One region of the Streptomyces sp. NPDC101194 genome, then DNA from elsewhere that is predicted to be linked to it. Evidence: riboswitches for the same ligand, from Rfam matches in the RefSeq annotation. Region 1 holds a riboswitch; each other region holds the start of a gene.
What was found. A riboswitch is a leader RNA that binds a small molecule or an ion and turns the genes downstream of it on or off. The one in region 1 is predicted to bind cyclic di-AMP.

Region 1 (5,154 bases):
GTCTTCTACCCGCTGTCCGAACGCGCCGCCTCGTGGGGCCACCACAACCCCTCCGCGCTGGTCCACCACCTGCGCACCGATCTCATCGCCCACGTCGGCGGACACCTGGCCGACGACGCCGCCGCGATCGCCGTCCAACGCAGCCGACGGCCGCCGGCTGCCGAGACGGCCGAGCAGGCGCTCCTACCGCGACCCACTGGCGAAAGCGACCAAGCACTCAATTCGGTGATCTGAGCACGGGCGGGTTCACGCTCGTCCTCGCCACCGCCGACTCCCCGGATGCCGTACTACGCGCGGTCCTCGTACACCATGCCGTGTGCCCTCCAGTCGATCGCCTTGGCAGACGCTCCTCCCCTGCCGGAGCCCGGCCTCGGCCGACAGGGCGGTGACGCCGCTCCTTTTCTTCTCGTACGGGCGTGCAGCGTCGCCACCACCCCGTCACGACGTTGACCAGCGGGTTTATAGGTCTACAGCGGCAGCGGAGTGGCGGGGCTGCGGAATTTCGTCGCCCTGGCTCTCGACCTGGAGGACAGCGAAGTCGGCGTTGGTCGCCGCGATGGTTTCGGGGTACGCCTGAGCCTTCTCATGTTCGGCCAGAGCCCGGTAGATACTGGATGTCAGCGTCGTCCAGCCCCAGATCACCGATGGAGGCGACGTCCAGCATCACCGTGAGCAGACTGTCCGCTCCGCACCGAGCTCGATCTGCGGCACAGCGTCGATCTTCCCAGCAAGTGAACCAATACACGTTGCCTTGGAGGCTGTGGCTACGGCTGCGCGGGTGATTGGGTAGGCGTGGGTTCCCCGCCCGGGGCGGGATGGGTTGCCCAGCTGTCGGTGGTTTGCGGCTCGGTCCGGCTCCCTCTGTTGGACACCACGCCGCAGACCGCGAAGGTCACCCCCAACACGCCGAAGATGATCGCCAAGTTGCCCTTCGCTTGGATGTCCGCCTGCCGCGCTGCAACCTCCCTCCCCCAGAACGCCGCATCCTTCTGCATGGTCGACTGGTGCTCGAAGAAGCAGCGCATGAAGCGCTGATCGGGTGGAGCATCTGCCCTGGCGTCGCAGTCGGCGTCCTTGAAGAGATCGATCTTGTTGCTGTACATGTCCAGCGGCTCATCGGGCACCTGAGAGGTCGCGCTCAGTGCGACCGCCGACAAGATCACCGCCGTGGTCATGCTGAGCATCGCCAAGACGATGCACAACACGGTTCCGGAACTGCGCCCTTGGGATGACATGACAGGGAGATTGACGGCATGCGTGAATCACCGTCAGTCCGGCTGCGCTTGCTGACCAGTTCGCCGGATGCGCCCGACTTTCCTGCCTCCCGTGCCTGATGAAGAGCCATGCCGCAGCAGGGACCTCATCAGGTTCAGAGAAAGGTACTTACGATCCGTCGGCCGCATGGCGTGGCCGAGTGCGGGGCGGCGGCCCTGGTCGCCGCCGCATCGGTCTCCTTGGTGGTGCGGCTGCTCGTGCGGGTGGGCGAGGCGCTCGTACGGTGATGGCCCGTCGTGGCCGTGCTCGCCCTGGCGCCTGGCGCGCTGCGGCAGCCGCGCGAGCACACGGCACGAGGACGGCGTCTGTCCGTGCTGCGGTTCACCCTGGCGGAGATCGACGCGCTGGACGACCGGCAGCTTCATCCGCGACACCAGGGAGTGGAGGCCGGTCCTCGCATGAGCCCGACCGGGTTCGAGCACGCCTGCGCCGAACTCCTCTGAGCGCCCCGCTTCGTCGCCTTCGTGAGACATCCGCCCTCAGCGAACGGCCAAACAACCTCTGACCTGGGAGTTTCAGTGGATCACCAGGATCACACCCCCTCATGGCTGCCTGTACGTCCTGTACATTTTTCACAGAAGCTCGCACAGGCCCTGCACAGACCCGGATACGCGGACTGCGTACAGACCCGGAGGAGAGGCGTCACCCATGCCGTTCCGTCCCAGCGCCCGCTACGTACTGCCCGAGTTCACCGAGCGCACCACCAGCGGAACCCGCACCTTCGACCCGTATTCCAAGCTGCTCGCCGAGCGGATCGTGTTCCTGGGCACCCCGGTCGACGACACCGCGGCCAACGACCTGATCGCCCAGTTCATGTATCTGGAGCATGACGATCCGGACCGACCCGTCTCCCTCTACATCAACTCCCCCGGAGGCTCGTTCGAAGCCATGTCCGCGATCTACGACACCATGGAGTACCTCACCTGCGACGTGGAGACCTTCTGCCTGGGCCAGGCCGGTTCCTGCGCCTCCGTACTGCTCGCCGCAGGCGCTCCGGGCCGACGGCACGCACTGCCGGGAGCCCGGGTCGTCGTACAGCAACCCGCGCTCAGCGAGCCGGTGCAGGGCCGGCCTTCCGACCTGGAGATCGAGGCCCTGGAGCTGGAACGGGTCCGCGAAATGCTCATCACACTGCTGGCCCGCCACACCGGCCGTGACGCAGAGCGGATCGCCACCGACATCGAGCGCGATCTCATTCTCGACGCCCCGGGCGCCAAGGCGTACGGCCTGGTGGACCACCTCACACAGAACCGGAAGTCATCGCTCCCCACGTATGGCACGAGGTGAACGCCCGGTGCAGCCGCCACACTTGCCGCAACTGCCCGCACTGACCCGCGCGGAGGGGGAGTTCATCGACCACTACCTCGAAGTCCTCGACCAGTTGGGCCGGATCAATCCGGCCCGTGGCAGCGACACCTACGGCGCGTTGCGCGCCGCGCAGGCACTCGTGTCCCGGGCGGGCGCGCTGCGGGATGCCCTCGCGTCGATGCATGAACGCGGCGAGGCGCAGATCCACACGGGAACCCTGGCACGAGCGCTGCGCGTACTGGACGGGGAGCGGCGGGCCGGACGTGTCACCGTACCCCCCGCTCCGCCGAGTTGATCAGTCTCCACCGGCCCCGGCACCGCCGGGGTCCGGTCGGCTCCCCCACCCCCGCCGACAGCCGGGATTCGGCCAACTCCCGTACACGACACGCCCGGTGGGTACATCGAAATTCCTCGCTCGTTCGGCGTAGGAAGCCCCCCTCACGACGGATATCTCAACTTGCGCTTTTCAGATGACCAGTGAACGGAATCAACGATTCCAGTGCTGGTACGAGACGGGTCCCGGTGAACGACCCCACCCGAGAGTGCGCCGCCTCCACCCGAACGGGTCATTCGTGATGATCCACGCAAATCATCGCTTCCCTTCGGAAATCCGGCAGTCGGTGAGTCAAGATCCCTGGGACGACAAGCCCCCGTCACCGCGACGGGGCGGTCCGGGCGGACGCCGAGTCCTGCCGTCGTCCGGATGTCTGGTCGACAGAAGTGGATCGGCAGGAGTGGAGGACCCGAGCACAACGGGTCGGCCGGATCACCGGTCGATCCTCGGGGTGAAGCCGCCGAGCGCGGCCGGGCAACTTCGCCAGCCCGAACCCGACAGGTCATCCTTCACAGGCGGCTGACGAAGGGTTGCGCATGACTGCGCAGGTTCATGTCCCGTCTCTGCTCGTCCGGGCCGGTACGGCCTCGGTTCTGACTCTCGCCGCCGTCGGCGGCACCGTGCTCGCCCCCGGCGCCACGCCGGAGGCCCAGGCGGCGACTCCCTCGATGAAGGCGCTGAACATCGCCGCGTCGAAGAAGGGGGCGCCGTACCGGTGGGGGGCCACCGGTCCCAACCTCTTCGACTGTTCGGGACTGACGGTCTATTCGTTCAAGAAGGCAGGCAAGCGGCTCCCCCGCACCGCCCAGCAGCAGTACAACAAGACCCGCCATGTCTCGGCCTCGCACAGGAAACGCGGCGACCTGGTCTTCTTCCATTACGGTCGCAGCGTCTACCACGTGGGGATCTACGCCGGCCACGGCAAGATCTGGCACTCGCCGAGGACCGGCGCGGTGGTCCGACTGGAGAAGATCTGGACGAAGCGCGTCTACTACGGGCGGGTCGGCTGACCCGTCCGGCGGATCCTCACCTCCCTCCGGCCCCGACCCGCCGGCGGTGCACCGCCCCGTGCCGCTGATCCGCTCGTCACCGGTGCGGGGCGGTCACCCGACCCGACGCGGCACGCCCTGCGTCGCTCCCGCCCTCGGTCAGCCCTGCACGGGGATGCTCCAGGGAAGCGCGATCCAGACCGTCTTGCCGCCGTCGGCGGTGGGGGTGACGGTGAGCCGGCCGCCGCACTCCTTGGCGAGACAACGGATGATCACCATGCCGCGCCCGTTGTCCTGCTGAACGGCGGCGGGCAGCCTGCGGGGCCAGCGTGGGTGACTGTCCGTCACCCCCAGATAGAGCTGTTCCTCCTGCTCCAGTCTCAGGTCCACGGTGAAGGTGGGCGACTGCCCGAAGGTGTGCTGGACGGCGTTGGTCGCAAGCTCCGAGACGATGAGGCGGATACTGTCGGCGAACTCGGTGTCGACGGTCAGGCCCCATTCGGTGAGCACCCGGACCACATGCTTCCGGGCCGCCGAAACCGAGGCCGGATCGCTCGGCAGAGTGACGCTTGCTTCTTGATGGTCTGCCATGGCGAGCCGTCCCTTTCCCACCCGGACCGACGCTGGATCGGCCCCGGTTGCGCTTCGCGCCAGATTGCCATCGATGCTGCCCTCCGCGACGGCGATCCATCAGGATATGCATATATCTGTCGCTCAATGCGGTGAACCCTGCCCCACGAAACCGTTTGCGGGCGCCACACTGTCCGCTCGGCACGAGAGGGAGGGAGGCCGCGCATGCAGTACGGCCCTGCGGTACGACGCCGCAAGCTCGGGGAGGAGCTCCGGAGTCTGCGCCACGCGTCGGGACTGACCAGTCGGGACGCCGCGCGGATGCTCGGCTGGCACCAGTCCAAGGTGAGCCGGATCGAGACCGGTGTCAGTGGGGTGCGCCCGGCCGACGTGGCCGGGCTGATGGACGCGTACGGCGTGGACGACACCCGGCTCCGGACGCTCCTGGAGACGTTGGCGGGCTCGGCGGGCGGTGGCGGCACCGGGTGGTGGCATGCCTATCGTGGTCTGATTCCGCCGCAGTACCGCGACTTCATCAGTCTGGAGTCGCAGGCGCGGACCGCACGGACCCTGGAGACCTCGGTGGTGCCGGGACTTCTGCAGACGGCGGACTACGCACGCGCGGTGACCCGGGCTTCGCTGGACGATCCACCCGCCGGCCGGCTGGACTCCCTGGTG
Region 2 (5,154 bases), on a different contig from region 1:
CCGCCGGTCCCTGGTTCCGGTCGCCGGAATGGTGGAAGGCGGGGCAGGCGGTGTGTGAGCCGGGCCACGTGCGTACCCCCATTGGCCGATGAGGAGTCGCCGCGCGCCCTCGCTCCGGTGAGCCTGGAGGTGGGGCGCGGCACCGTACTCAGCCGTGCGCGTACCGGGCAGGAGACCACAGGTGTGGAAGCGGCTGAAGCAGGGCGGCAGACACGCCGGAGGCGGTGTCCGTACCCGGCGGTTCGTCCGCGCGCTGCCCGCCCTGATGATTCTCGGCGGGCTGGTGTTCGACGCCCTCACGCCGCCGACCTTCACCGCCATTCCGCTGTTCGTGGCGGCGCCGCTGATCGCCGCGCCGTTCTTCTCGCTGTCCAGCACCGTCCTCACCGCCGTCGCCTCGATCCTGGCCATCGTCGCGCTGCGCCTGCACAGCAACACGTTGCCGCAGGCCGTGCCGTTGATCGAGCTGCTGACCCTGGCCACCGTGTCGGTCCTCGCGATCGTCATCAACGGGGTCGTGCGGCGCAGCAACGAGCAACTGGCCTCCGCGCGGGTGATCGCGGAGACCGCCATGCGGGCCGTGCTGCCCAAACCGTCCGACCGGATCGGCGGGCTGCATGTGGCGGCGCGGTACGAGGCGGCGCAGGCGGACGAGTTCGTCGGCGGCGACCTGTTCGCCGTGGCGGACACCCCGCACGGGGTGCGGCTGGTGGTCGGGGACGTACGGGGGAAGGGGCTCGACGCCGTGGAGTCCGTGGCGGTGATCATCGGCGCGTTCCGGGAGGCGGCCGAGCAGGAACGTTCTCTGGAGGGCGTGGCTCAGCGGCTGGAGCGGGCGCTGGCGCGAGAGGGAACGGGGCGGAGCGGGCTGGACGTGGTCGAGGGCTTCACCACCGCCGTACTGGCCGAGATCCCGTCCGGGCTGTCGCGGGTGCGGATCGTCAACCGTGGTCATCCCGAGCCGATCCTGCTGCATCCGGACGGAGCCCTGGATGTGCTGGGGCCGTCGGTGCCCGCGCTGCCGCTCGGGATGGATCTGGGGGTGTGGCCCGACCGGGCGGACGAATGGGATCTGACGGCGGGGACGACCCTGCTCCTCTACACCGACGGTCTCTCCGAAGCGCGGAACGCCGACGGGGTCTTCTACGATCCGGCTGCGCGGCTGCGCGGGCGGATCTTCCCGGGACCCGAGGAGCTGCTGTCCGCCCTGACCGACGACGTGCGGCGGCACACGGGCGGCGAGACCACCGACGACATGGCGCTGCTCGCGGTCGTACGTCCCGCGGAGGGGCAGCCGCACCGGCGCAGGACGGTGAAGATCGTGGGACTGGACACGATGTGACGGGTGGGGCGGGTGCGTGGTGCGGACCGGGTGGAGTGCCGGACGGGCATGCCACCGTGCGTAACCGAAGCACGCCGCTCCGCATAACATTTGACGCAACGTCAGAATCCGGGTAATGGCTGAGGGGCGATCAACTCATCCGATTCCACCCGGTTATGTCCCGTAAAGTCCAGGCCAAAGACGTGAACGATCAGTGGGAACAGCTTGGAATAGGGCCCGGGTGTCTATTAACGTTCGATAACGCAGCGCGGTCGTCCCAGCCGTCGTCAGTGGCGGCACCGTGCGCGAGCGCCGAATTCCGCAAGGGAACCGGGGAACCACCTACATGGGGTGAATCGGACACCTGTGTCTCGTGAGAGGCAGAGGCGCCCGTAGGAGACCTTCCTGCTCCGAACCCGTCAGCTAACCCGGTAGGCGAGAAGGAAGGAAAGGAGTGCGCCCAAGTGGCGTCCAACAAGCCTGCCCCCGAGGCCCCCGCGCGGTTCACCTCCGACTTCGGCCCGGGCGGTGACTTCGGCACCGGTTCCGACTACGGCCTCGGATACGGCCCCGGTCTCGCCTCCGACGCCGGTTACGCAACCACCGGGACGAGAACGGCGTTCGGGACCGGCTACGGCACCGAGCCGGGCGGCGACTTCACCGGTGAGTTCGGGTCCGGTGAGTTCAGCGGGTCCGGCGATCCGGCAGAGCTCCGCGGGGGATTTCGCGCCGACGGCGTCGGTGAACCCGAACGAAGCCGGGACGAGTGGAACCCCACCGAGGAGTCCGTCCGCCCCGTGCGCGGCAAGCACCGCGTCGCCAAGCAGCGCAACGGACTTGCCCGTAGCTCCACCGTGCTCGGGGTCGGCGTCATCGCGGCGGTCGGCGCGGGCGGCATTGCCACCGCGCAGAGCAAGCCGGCGGTCTCCATCTCGCTTCCCGATTCCATCGCGGACAACCTGCCCGACGCCAAGTCGCTCCCCGGCGTGGGGTCCCTGTTCTCCGGCGAGTCCGAAGCCGACAAGGCCGAGGCCGTCGCCGCGTCCGCGCCGCTCACCACCGCCGGCATCACCACCGCCGAGGCCCAGCGGGGCGCGACGGACGCGGGCGAGGCGCTCCGTGCCCGTATCCTCCAGCAGGCCGAGCAGCAGCAGGACGCCGCCGACGCCGAGGCCAGGGCCGCCGAGGAGAAGGCGGCCGCGGAGAAGGCCGCCGCCGAGGCCAAGAAGCAGCAGGACGCGGCCGAGGCCAAGATCGCCGCCGAGAAGAAGAAGGCGGAGGAAGAGGCCAAGAGGAAGGCGGAGGCCCTGCGGCTCGCCAAGCTGGCCGCCAGCTACGCCATCCCGACCTCCTCGTACACGATCACTTCGACCTTCGGCGAGGCCGGCTCGATGTGGTCCTCCGGCTACCACACCGGCCTCGACTTCGCAGCGCCGACGGGCACCCCGATCAAGGCCATACACGGCGGCACCATCAAGTCGGCCGGCTGGTCCGGTTCGTACGGCTACCGCACGGTGCTGGAGCTCGAAGACGGTACGGAGCTGTGGTTCTGCCATCAGTCCTCGATCGGTGTCAGTGTCGGCCAGAAGGTCACGACCGGTGACACCATCGGCAGGGTCGGCGCGACCGGCAACGTGACGGGCCCGCACCTCCACCTGGAGGTCCACACCCCGGCCGGCACGGGCATCGACCCGATGGCCTGGCTGCGCGGCAAGGGCCTCAACCCCTGATCCGCCGGCCGCCTCGCGGCCCACACGACCCGAGCCGGTTCGCCGGCCGCTGAACCCCGGCAGCCCTGACGCTCTCCCCCCGACGTCAGGGCTGCCGGGGTGTCGGCACGGTTCCTCCGGCCGGAGGGGCAAGACGGACGGAACGAGGAGCGGGACGGAACGACGCGCAGGCCGGGCAATGGGCCGGGCGGGGGCCTGAAGACAGACCGGAGCGGCGGCCGGGCGGATCGGTGGGCCGGGCGATCGGCGGAACCGCCTGAAGGGCCGACTGCCGGAATAGCGGACCCGCTGGTGTCCGTTGATCCACATATGACTTCTCTTCGTAAGCTGGGCCCTTCCGACCTCCAGGTCTTCCCGCTCGCCCTCGGCGGCAACGTCTTCGGCTGGACGGCCGACGAGGCGCAGTCGTTCGCCGTGCTGGACGCCTATGCCGCGGCGGGCGGCAACTTCATCGACACCGCCGACGCATATTCGGCCTGGATCCCGGGCAACGAGGGCGGCGAGTCGGAGACCGTCATCGGGAAGTGGCTCGCGGCACGCGGCAACCGGTCGGAGATCGTCGTCGCGACGAAGGTCGGCGCCCATCCCGCGTACAAGGGGCTCACCGCCACGAACATCAAGGCCGCGGCGGAGGAGTCGCTGCGCCGGCTCGGCACCGACCACATCGACCTGTACTACACGCACTTCGACGACGAGACCGTCCCGGTCGAGGAGATCATCACCGCCCTCGACCAGCTGGTGAAGCAGGGCAAGGTCCGGGAGATCGCCGCCTCCAACATCAGCCCCGAGCGGCTCCGGGCATCCCTGGACTTCTCGGAGCGCGAGGGGCTGGCCCGTTACGTGGCCCTGCAGCCGCACTACAACCTGGTCTCCCGCGACACATACGAGGGCGAACTCCAGGAGACGGCCGCTCGGGCCGGGCTCGCAGCCGTCCCGTACTTCGCCCTGGCCTCCGGGTTCCTCACCGGCAAGTACCGTCCGGGTGCCTCGGTGGAGAGCGCTCGGGCCGAGAAGGCGGGGCAGTACCTGGAGTCGGAGCGGGGGCAGAAGGTCCTGTCCGCGCTCGACAAGGTCGCCCAGGAGCACGACGCGGAGATCGCGACCGTCGCACTGGCGTGGCTCGCGTCCCGGCCGACCGTCGTCGCGCCGATCGCCTCGGCCCGCACCGTCGAACAGCTGCCCGCGCTGGTGGCCGTCGCCGACCTCCGGCTGACCGAGCAGGACCTGGCGGAACTCACCGAGGCATCCGCCTGACACGGTCGTCCAGGTACATGGTCGCCCGTGGGCGCCCCGGGAGCACAGCGCTGCCGGGGCGTTCACGCGAGCAGGACGGTCGTCGCCCGGCCCTCGTCGGCCCCGTCCGCGCCCTTCTCGCGCGACGGACGAACGTTCCGGTGCCGAGCGTGGCCCTACTGGCTCCGCTGCGGCGGCTGGTGCGGGGCCAGATAGGGGTTGTAGCCGTGGCCGCCGTACGGCGTGTGCTGCGGGAACGGATGGGCGTACGGGCCGGGTGGCGGCCGATGCGGGCGCAGGCGGCCCGTCGCCTGCGCCGCGTACGTCAGGGCGGGAGCGGCCACGTCCCTGCGCTGCCAGAGATGGTGCAGCAGCTCCAGCTCGCGTTCGGCGAAATCCGCACCCGCGGTCCCGCGGCGGGCCTGCCTGCGCAGTGAGGCCAGCGACGTCGCGAACGACTCGTACTCGGCGACGGTGCGGGCGGCAGCCTTGCCCTGGGCCTTGGCCTGCGCCTTGGCGCGAGCACCGGCCTGGGCCGACGGCCCACTCGCCGGAGCATGCCCCGTCCCGTACCCGTGCCCCGTCCCGAACCCCGGCGCGTACCCCTGCCCGTGTCCCGGAGCGTATCCCGGTCCGTACACCGACGTGTGTGCCTGCGGGTGTCCCGGACCGTAGGCCGGTGATGTCGGCGCGGGTGCCGGTCCGTACGGGCTCGTCCAGTTTCCCCGGGCCGCGAGGGAGTGTCGTCGGCGTGCCGCGTCGCGTGCCATGCCACGGGCCCGCATCGAGGAGAGGGCGAGCGGCTCGGCGGGCGTCAGCCAGCCGGCCGCCGCATAGGCCGGCAGCTCGGCGGAGAGGGTACGGAGCTCC
Region 3 (5,154 bases), on a different contig from region 1:
GGCGCCGAGCGTGATGGCGATGACCGGGACGAGGATGACCGCCGTGGAGATGGCGAGCGTGGCGAGCACGGTACGGGCGACGTTTCGCCGCGGGTTCTCCAGTTCCTCCGAGAGGTAGACGGCCGTGGAGAAGCCCTGGGTGATGAAGAGCGCGATCGCGAGCCCGGAGACCACCATCATCGCGGTGACCGTGGATGTCGTTCCGCTCGACGAGGCGACCGACCCGTGCACCAGCGCGGAGGCCCCGCGCTCGGAGTGCGCGAACCCGAGGACGGCGACGACGCCTGCCGCGATCACCTCCAGGACGAGGAAGATCCCGGTGATCCACGCGTTGGCGCGCAGGTCCAGGAGACCGGCGAGGGTGGCGAGCACCATGACGCCCGCGCCCGCGGCGGGGGCCGGAATGTGCACGACGGGGGCGAGGTAGTCGGCCGTTCCCATGGCGATGACCGGGGGCACGATCATCACGACCAGCAGGGAGAGCACGAAGACGAGCCACCCGGCCAGCCGCCCGGCCATGGTCGACACCATGGCGTACTCGCCGCCCGCGCTCGGAATGAGGGTGCCGAGCTCCGAGTAGCAGAAGGCGACCGCGATACAGAGCAGTGAGCCGATGGCGATGGTGAGGGCGGTGTACGTGCCGAGGCTGGAGAACAGGTCCGGAACGACCACGAAGAGGGTCGAGGCGGGCGTCACGCAGGACAGCGTGAGCAGAGTCCCGCCCACGACGCCGATGGAACGCTTGAGCTTCTGTGGGGTGGGGCCGGTCGCCGGCGCGAGCGCCTGGGGAGCGCTGAGCGTTTCGGTCATCGTGCGATTCCGATCAACAGGTGCGGTGTCTGAGCACGGGAGCGGTATCGCCTCCAGACGAGGACGTGGTGAGTGGTTTCATCGCTCCCAGCGCGACATGCAATCCTGACGAGTTCCGCAGGTCAAGAGCTGTTCACCTTCGGAATTCGTTGTTTCGGAGGCAGGATTCGACTGTTTGGCGTTAAGAGTGCGTCAATCTGTTGGGGATCGGCGGGTACGGGAACCGCAGCCGGATCCCGGGGAAAGTTTTGCCCGTTCCGCATTCCGGAAGGGCGGGGGCCGGGAAGCCGGGGTGCCGCGGGTCGCGCATCCACCGTCTTGGTGCCAGCCTGGATGCATGGCTTGGGCGTCATGGACGACTCGCGGTGTGTTCTCCGGGCACGGTGGCGTGCTGACGGACGAGGCCGGCGTCCTGTCCGGGGATCTGACCGTTCACACGACCTGGGCCGATGACACGGCCCAGGTGACGGTGCAGTACACAGGGGCGATCGACTGGTTCACCATGTCGGGCAGTCCGGTGCCGTGCTGCTCGGAGGACGACAGCAGGCGTCTGCACGACGCGGTGGTGCGGTCCGTTCGGGAGGGAGAGGCGGCCACGGTTCCCAGACCGCCGCCCCGGAGCTCGCAACGGCCCACGGAGAGCGCCCAGGAGTGACGGTCGCGTCGGCCGGGCGCACAGCGCCACGCGAGGCTCCTCTCGGGAACGCCGGACACCGCGTCCGGCGGCGGCCGGACGGCCTTAGGATCCCCTGCATGAGCGGAGCGTTCAGCGGCTGGACAGAGCAGGCATTCGAGCTGCTTCTGCGGTTGGAGGGTGCACCTTCGCAGGAAGCACGCGAGAAACTCCGGAAGGACCGGGAACGCCTCGTGCGGCAACCCATGATCGCGTTGCTGAACGATGTGGCGGACGCCGACGGGGCGTACGAGGACTTCTCCGTCTGGGGTTTCCGCAAGGATCCGTGGTGGTGGCAGCATCAAGCGGCGGAGATCCGGATCGCGCGAGGTGTCCGGATCGGTCTGCGATTCGATCTCGACGGACTCCGGATCAGCGGTGGCTGGAGTTATCCGGATCCGGGGCAGATCCCGTTGTTCCGTGAAGCAGTTGCCGCGCGGGAGAGCGGACCGGAGCTGGTGCGCGCCGTCGAGGCCCTGGAGGCGCGAGGGTACGAGATCACCGGTGACGTCATGCGGCGCGTGCCGCGTGGTCACGACGCCGGTCATCCGCGCGCCGCTTTCCTTCGGCACCGCTCCGTCACCGCCGCCCGCCCCCTCGGCGGGGACTGCGCACAGCACACGGCGGCGCTGGTCGACTCCGTGCTCGTGGCGGCGGAGGAACTGGCACCCCTGCTGTCCTGGCTCGCCCGCCATGTGACCGTTCCGGGCTCCCGTCGGCCTGCCACCTGACATCGACGCCGCGTGCGACTCTTGTCGACGAACAGCCGAAAGGCGGCCCCTGACCGGTGGGTGGTCCGTTGCCGGAAAAGTCTCCGGCCTCTCGCCACCCGTCGGTCCTGAACCGCCTTTCGGTGCCCCTGTACGTCAGTACGCGCCGAAGACGTTGTCGATCGAACCGTACTTGTCGGCGGCGTAGTTGCACGCTGCGGTGATGTTGGCGACCGGGTCGTAGCTGTCCATGGACGTGCCGGGCACGTGGTAGGCGCGGAACGTCGGGTCGATGATCTGCAGAAGGCCCTTGGAGGGCGTTCCCGCGGCAGCGTTCGAGTCCCAGTTGTTGATGGCCCGCGGGTTACCGGAGGACTCGCGCATGATGTTGCGGTGGATGCTGTCGTAGCTGCCGGGGATTCCGTGCTTGGCCATGACGGCCAGCGCTTCCCTGATCCAGCCGTCCAGATTGTTCGCGTACGTCGCGGGCTTCGCCGCGGACGTGGTCGCAGCCGATGCGGCGGCGGTCTTCGCGGTGGTCGCGGCAGGGGCGGCTGCCCCGATAGTCAGCGTCATACCCGGGGCAATCAGACCGGGATTGTCACCGATGACATTTCGATTGTCCGCGTACAGCTTCTGCCAGCCACCGCTGAGGGAATGCGCTCTTGCGATCTTGGAAAGGGTGTCGCCGGCGACCACGGAATACGTCGCGGGCGCGGCCTTCTGTACGGAAACTCCCTCGGCGGTGGCGCTCTTCGACGCCACGGCCTTGGCTGCGGTGGCGGCCTGCGCCGGCGCGGCGGAGGCGAAGCCGGCACCCACCAGCGGAAGTACGAGGGCGACTCCGCCGGTGGCCGCGACAATGAAGCCGCGGGTCAGCGAAGTGGACTTGCGGCGACCGTGCTTACCCGTTGTGGACATGCTGAATTCCTCTCCGTCGCCTGCGAGGTGAGCTGTCGGGTTCGGACTGGAGATGTCCGGCCGCACGCGAATGCGACTTCACCCCGAGCCGTTCCGGATACCGGACCGGCGGCTTACCTGGGTCCCCCGCTCCTGCCGTACGTGAGTGGGTCGGATTCTCGGACGGCGGCAGGATTTGGCGTTCCGTCCGGATTGACGGTGACCGTAGGCGAGAAACACCAAAAGGAACAAGCCCCTATTTCTGGATCACATTTCATTCCAAGATCGATTAATGGAATTCGCCGTAATCCAGCTCACACCACGCAGCCGGATTTCCTTGCACAGAAGGGAAGCGCGCCGGTCGCCGAGACCTTCGAACCCCTCGAACGTGACTCACACCACGAAGCCGCAAAAGGGATATTTCCCTTGGTGTTCAAATGGTGCAGTAGGTAGAGAAAGCCCCTTTATTGACGAAGTTATTAATTTTTGACAAATCGGTCATACAGTGACATTGGGTCGCTCGCTCGAAGGCTCTTCGCTCCGGCGCACCCACGCATCGGCCCGACCACGTCCGACACGGCTCCGTCACCTCGGGGCTTTGCCTTTCGTCCTGCGGCTCGTTATCGTTCCGAGCGGCCCTGTTGTCTCCGATAGAGGTGGACGTTGCGCATCTGAGGTTCGCGAACATCGCGCCGTACGGCTCCCGCCGTACGCCTGTCACGCAGTAGCAGTGCTTTCCCCTGCCCGTGACCCCGCGTGGATGCGACCTCGGTGCCTCAGCCGTCCTTCGACCTTCCGGACCGCCGCACCCTCCTTCTCGGCACGGTCGCTGCGTGGTGCTCGCATACGAAGCCCCCTTCACCACGCTTGCGACTGCGAGGATCACCATGGCGACACCCACTGCCCCCAGCGCTTCGCTCACCTGCTCGGCGCTGTCCTTCCAGTGGCCGGACGGCACGACCGTCCTCGACGGCCTCTCGCTCAGCATCGGCCGCGGCCGTACCGGGCTCGTCGGTACCAATGGCGCGGGCAAGTCCACCCTGCTGCGACTGCTGGCCGGCCGGCTGCGTCCCACCCGGGGCTCGGTGACGGTCGGCGGGAGCCTCGCCTACCTGCCGCAGAACATCACCCTCGACACGACGCTGCGTGTGGACGCGGCCCTCGGCATCGCCGAGCGGCGCGCCGCGCTGCGCGCCATCGAGGCCGGGGATGTGGACGAGAGGCACTTCGACACGATCGGAGACGACTGGGACGTCGAGGAACGGGCCGTGGCGGCCCTGGGCTCCCTGGGACTCGGCAGCATCGAACTGGACCGCACCGTGGCCCAGTTGTCCGGGGGCGAGACCGTTCTCCTGCGCCTGGCCGCACTGCTGCTGGAACGTCCCGACATCCTTCTGCTGGACGAACCGACCAACAACCTCGATGTGCTCGCCCGGCGCAGACTCCACGAGGCCGTCGACAACTGGCGCTCCGGCGTGCTGGTCGTCGTCAGTCACGACCTCGAACTACTGGAGCGCGTCGACCGCATCGCCGAACTCCGGTCCGGCGCCGTGAACTGGTACGGCGGCGGCTGGTCGGCCTACCAGGAAGTCCTGAGCATCGAACAGGAGGCCGCCGGAAGGATGTTGCGCGCCGCGGAGGCGGATGTACGCCGCCAGAAGCGCGAACTGGAGGAGACCCAGGTGAAGCTGGCCCGACGTCGGCGCCAGGGCAGCAGGACGGCGGCCGACGGCGGGCTCCCGAAGATCATCGCCGGCCGCCGGAAGCGGTCCGCGCAGGAGTCCGCGGGAAAGCTCCGCGGCCTCCAGGCGGATCGGCTCAGCGAGGCACGCGACCGCCATGAGGAAGCGGCGGACGCGATCCGTGACGATGCCGAGATCCGTGTGAGCCTCCCCCGCACCGCTGTTCCCACCGGCCGCACCGTGCTGAGCCTGCACGAGCTGCGCCCCCGGTTCGGCAGGCTGCGCCAGGGCGACCTCCATGTGCACGGGCCCGAGCGAATCGCACTCGTCGGGCGCAACGGTGCCGGCAAGACGACACTGATGCGCACCCTCACCGGCG

Region 2: another riboswitch for cyclic di-AMP. It lies ahead of ACIRP2_RS16710 (M23 family metallopeptidase); the one in region 1 lies ahead of ACIRP2_RS29230 (C40 family peptidase).
Region 3: another riboswitch for cyclic di-AMP. It lies ahead of ACIRP2_RS21995 (transglycosylase SLT domain-containing protein); the one in region 1 lies ahead of ACIRP2_RS29230 (C40 family peptidase).

Annotation. Positions count from the first base shown of each region.
Region 1 is NZ_JBIWOS010000009.1:162,133-167,286, forward strand. Features, by position in the region: gene ACIRP2_RS29205 (PP2C family protein-serine/threonine phosphatase) at 1-234, shown strand, start outside; gene ACIRP2_RS29210 (hypothetical protein) at 765-1,184, opposite strand; gene ACIRP2_RS29215 (hypothetical protein) at 1,512-1,718, shown strand; gene ACIRP2_RS29220 (ATP-dependent Clp protease proteolytic subunit) at 1,924-2,562, shown strand; gene ACIRP2_RS29225 (hypothetical protein) at 2,570-2,878, shown strand; cyclic di-AMP (ydaO/yuaA leader) riboswitch at 3,264-3,449, shown strand; gene ACIRP2_RS29230 (C40 family peptidase) at 3,454-3,927, shown strand; gene ACIRP2_RS29235 (ATP-binding protein) at 4,066-4,497, opposite strand; gene ACIRP2_RS29240 (helix-turn-helix domain-containing protein) at 4,702-5,154, shown strand, end outside.
Region 2 is NZ_JBIWOS010000004.1:19,036-24,189, reverse strand. Features, by position in the region: gene ACIRP2_RS16715 (PP2C family protein-serine/threonine phosphatase) at 182-1,342, shown strand; cyclic di-AMP (ydaO/yuaA leader) riboswitch at 1,622-1,774, shown strand; gene ACIRP2_RS16710 (M23 family metallopeptidase) at 1,786-3,051, shown strand; gene ACIRP2_RS16705 (aldo/keto reductase) at 3,361-4,305, shown strand; gene ACIRP2_RS16700 (PrsW family intramembrane metalloprotease) at 4,461-5,154, opposite strand, start outside.
Region 3 is NZ_JBIWOS010000005.1:513,335-518,488, forward strand. Features, by position in the region: gene ACIRP2_RS21980 (APC family permease) at 1-810, opposite strand, end outside; gene ACIRP2_RS21985 (hypothetical protein) at 1,148-1,465, shown strand; gene ACIRP2_RS21990 (DUF2461 family protein) at 1,564-2,214, shown strand; gene ACIRP2_RS21995 (transglycosylase SLT domain-containing protein) at 2,350-3,114, opposite strand; cyclic di-AMP (ydaO/yuaA leader) riboswitch at 3,119-3,277, opposite strand; gene ACIRP2_RS22000 (ABC-F family ATP-binding cassette domain-containing protein) at 3,981-5,154, shown strand, end outside.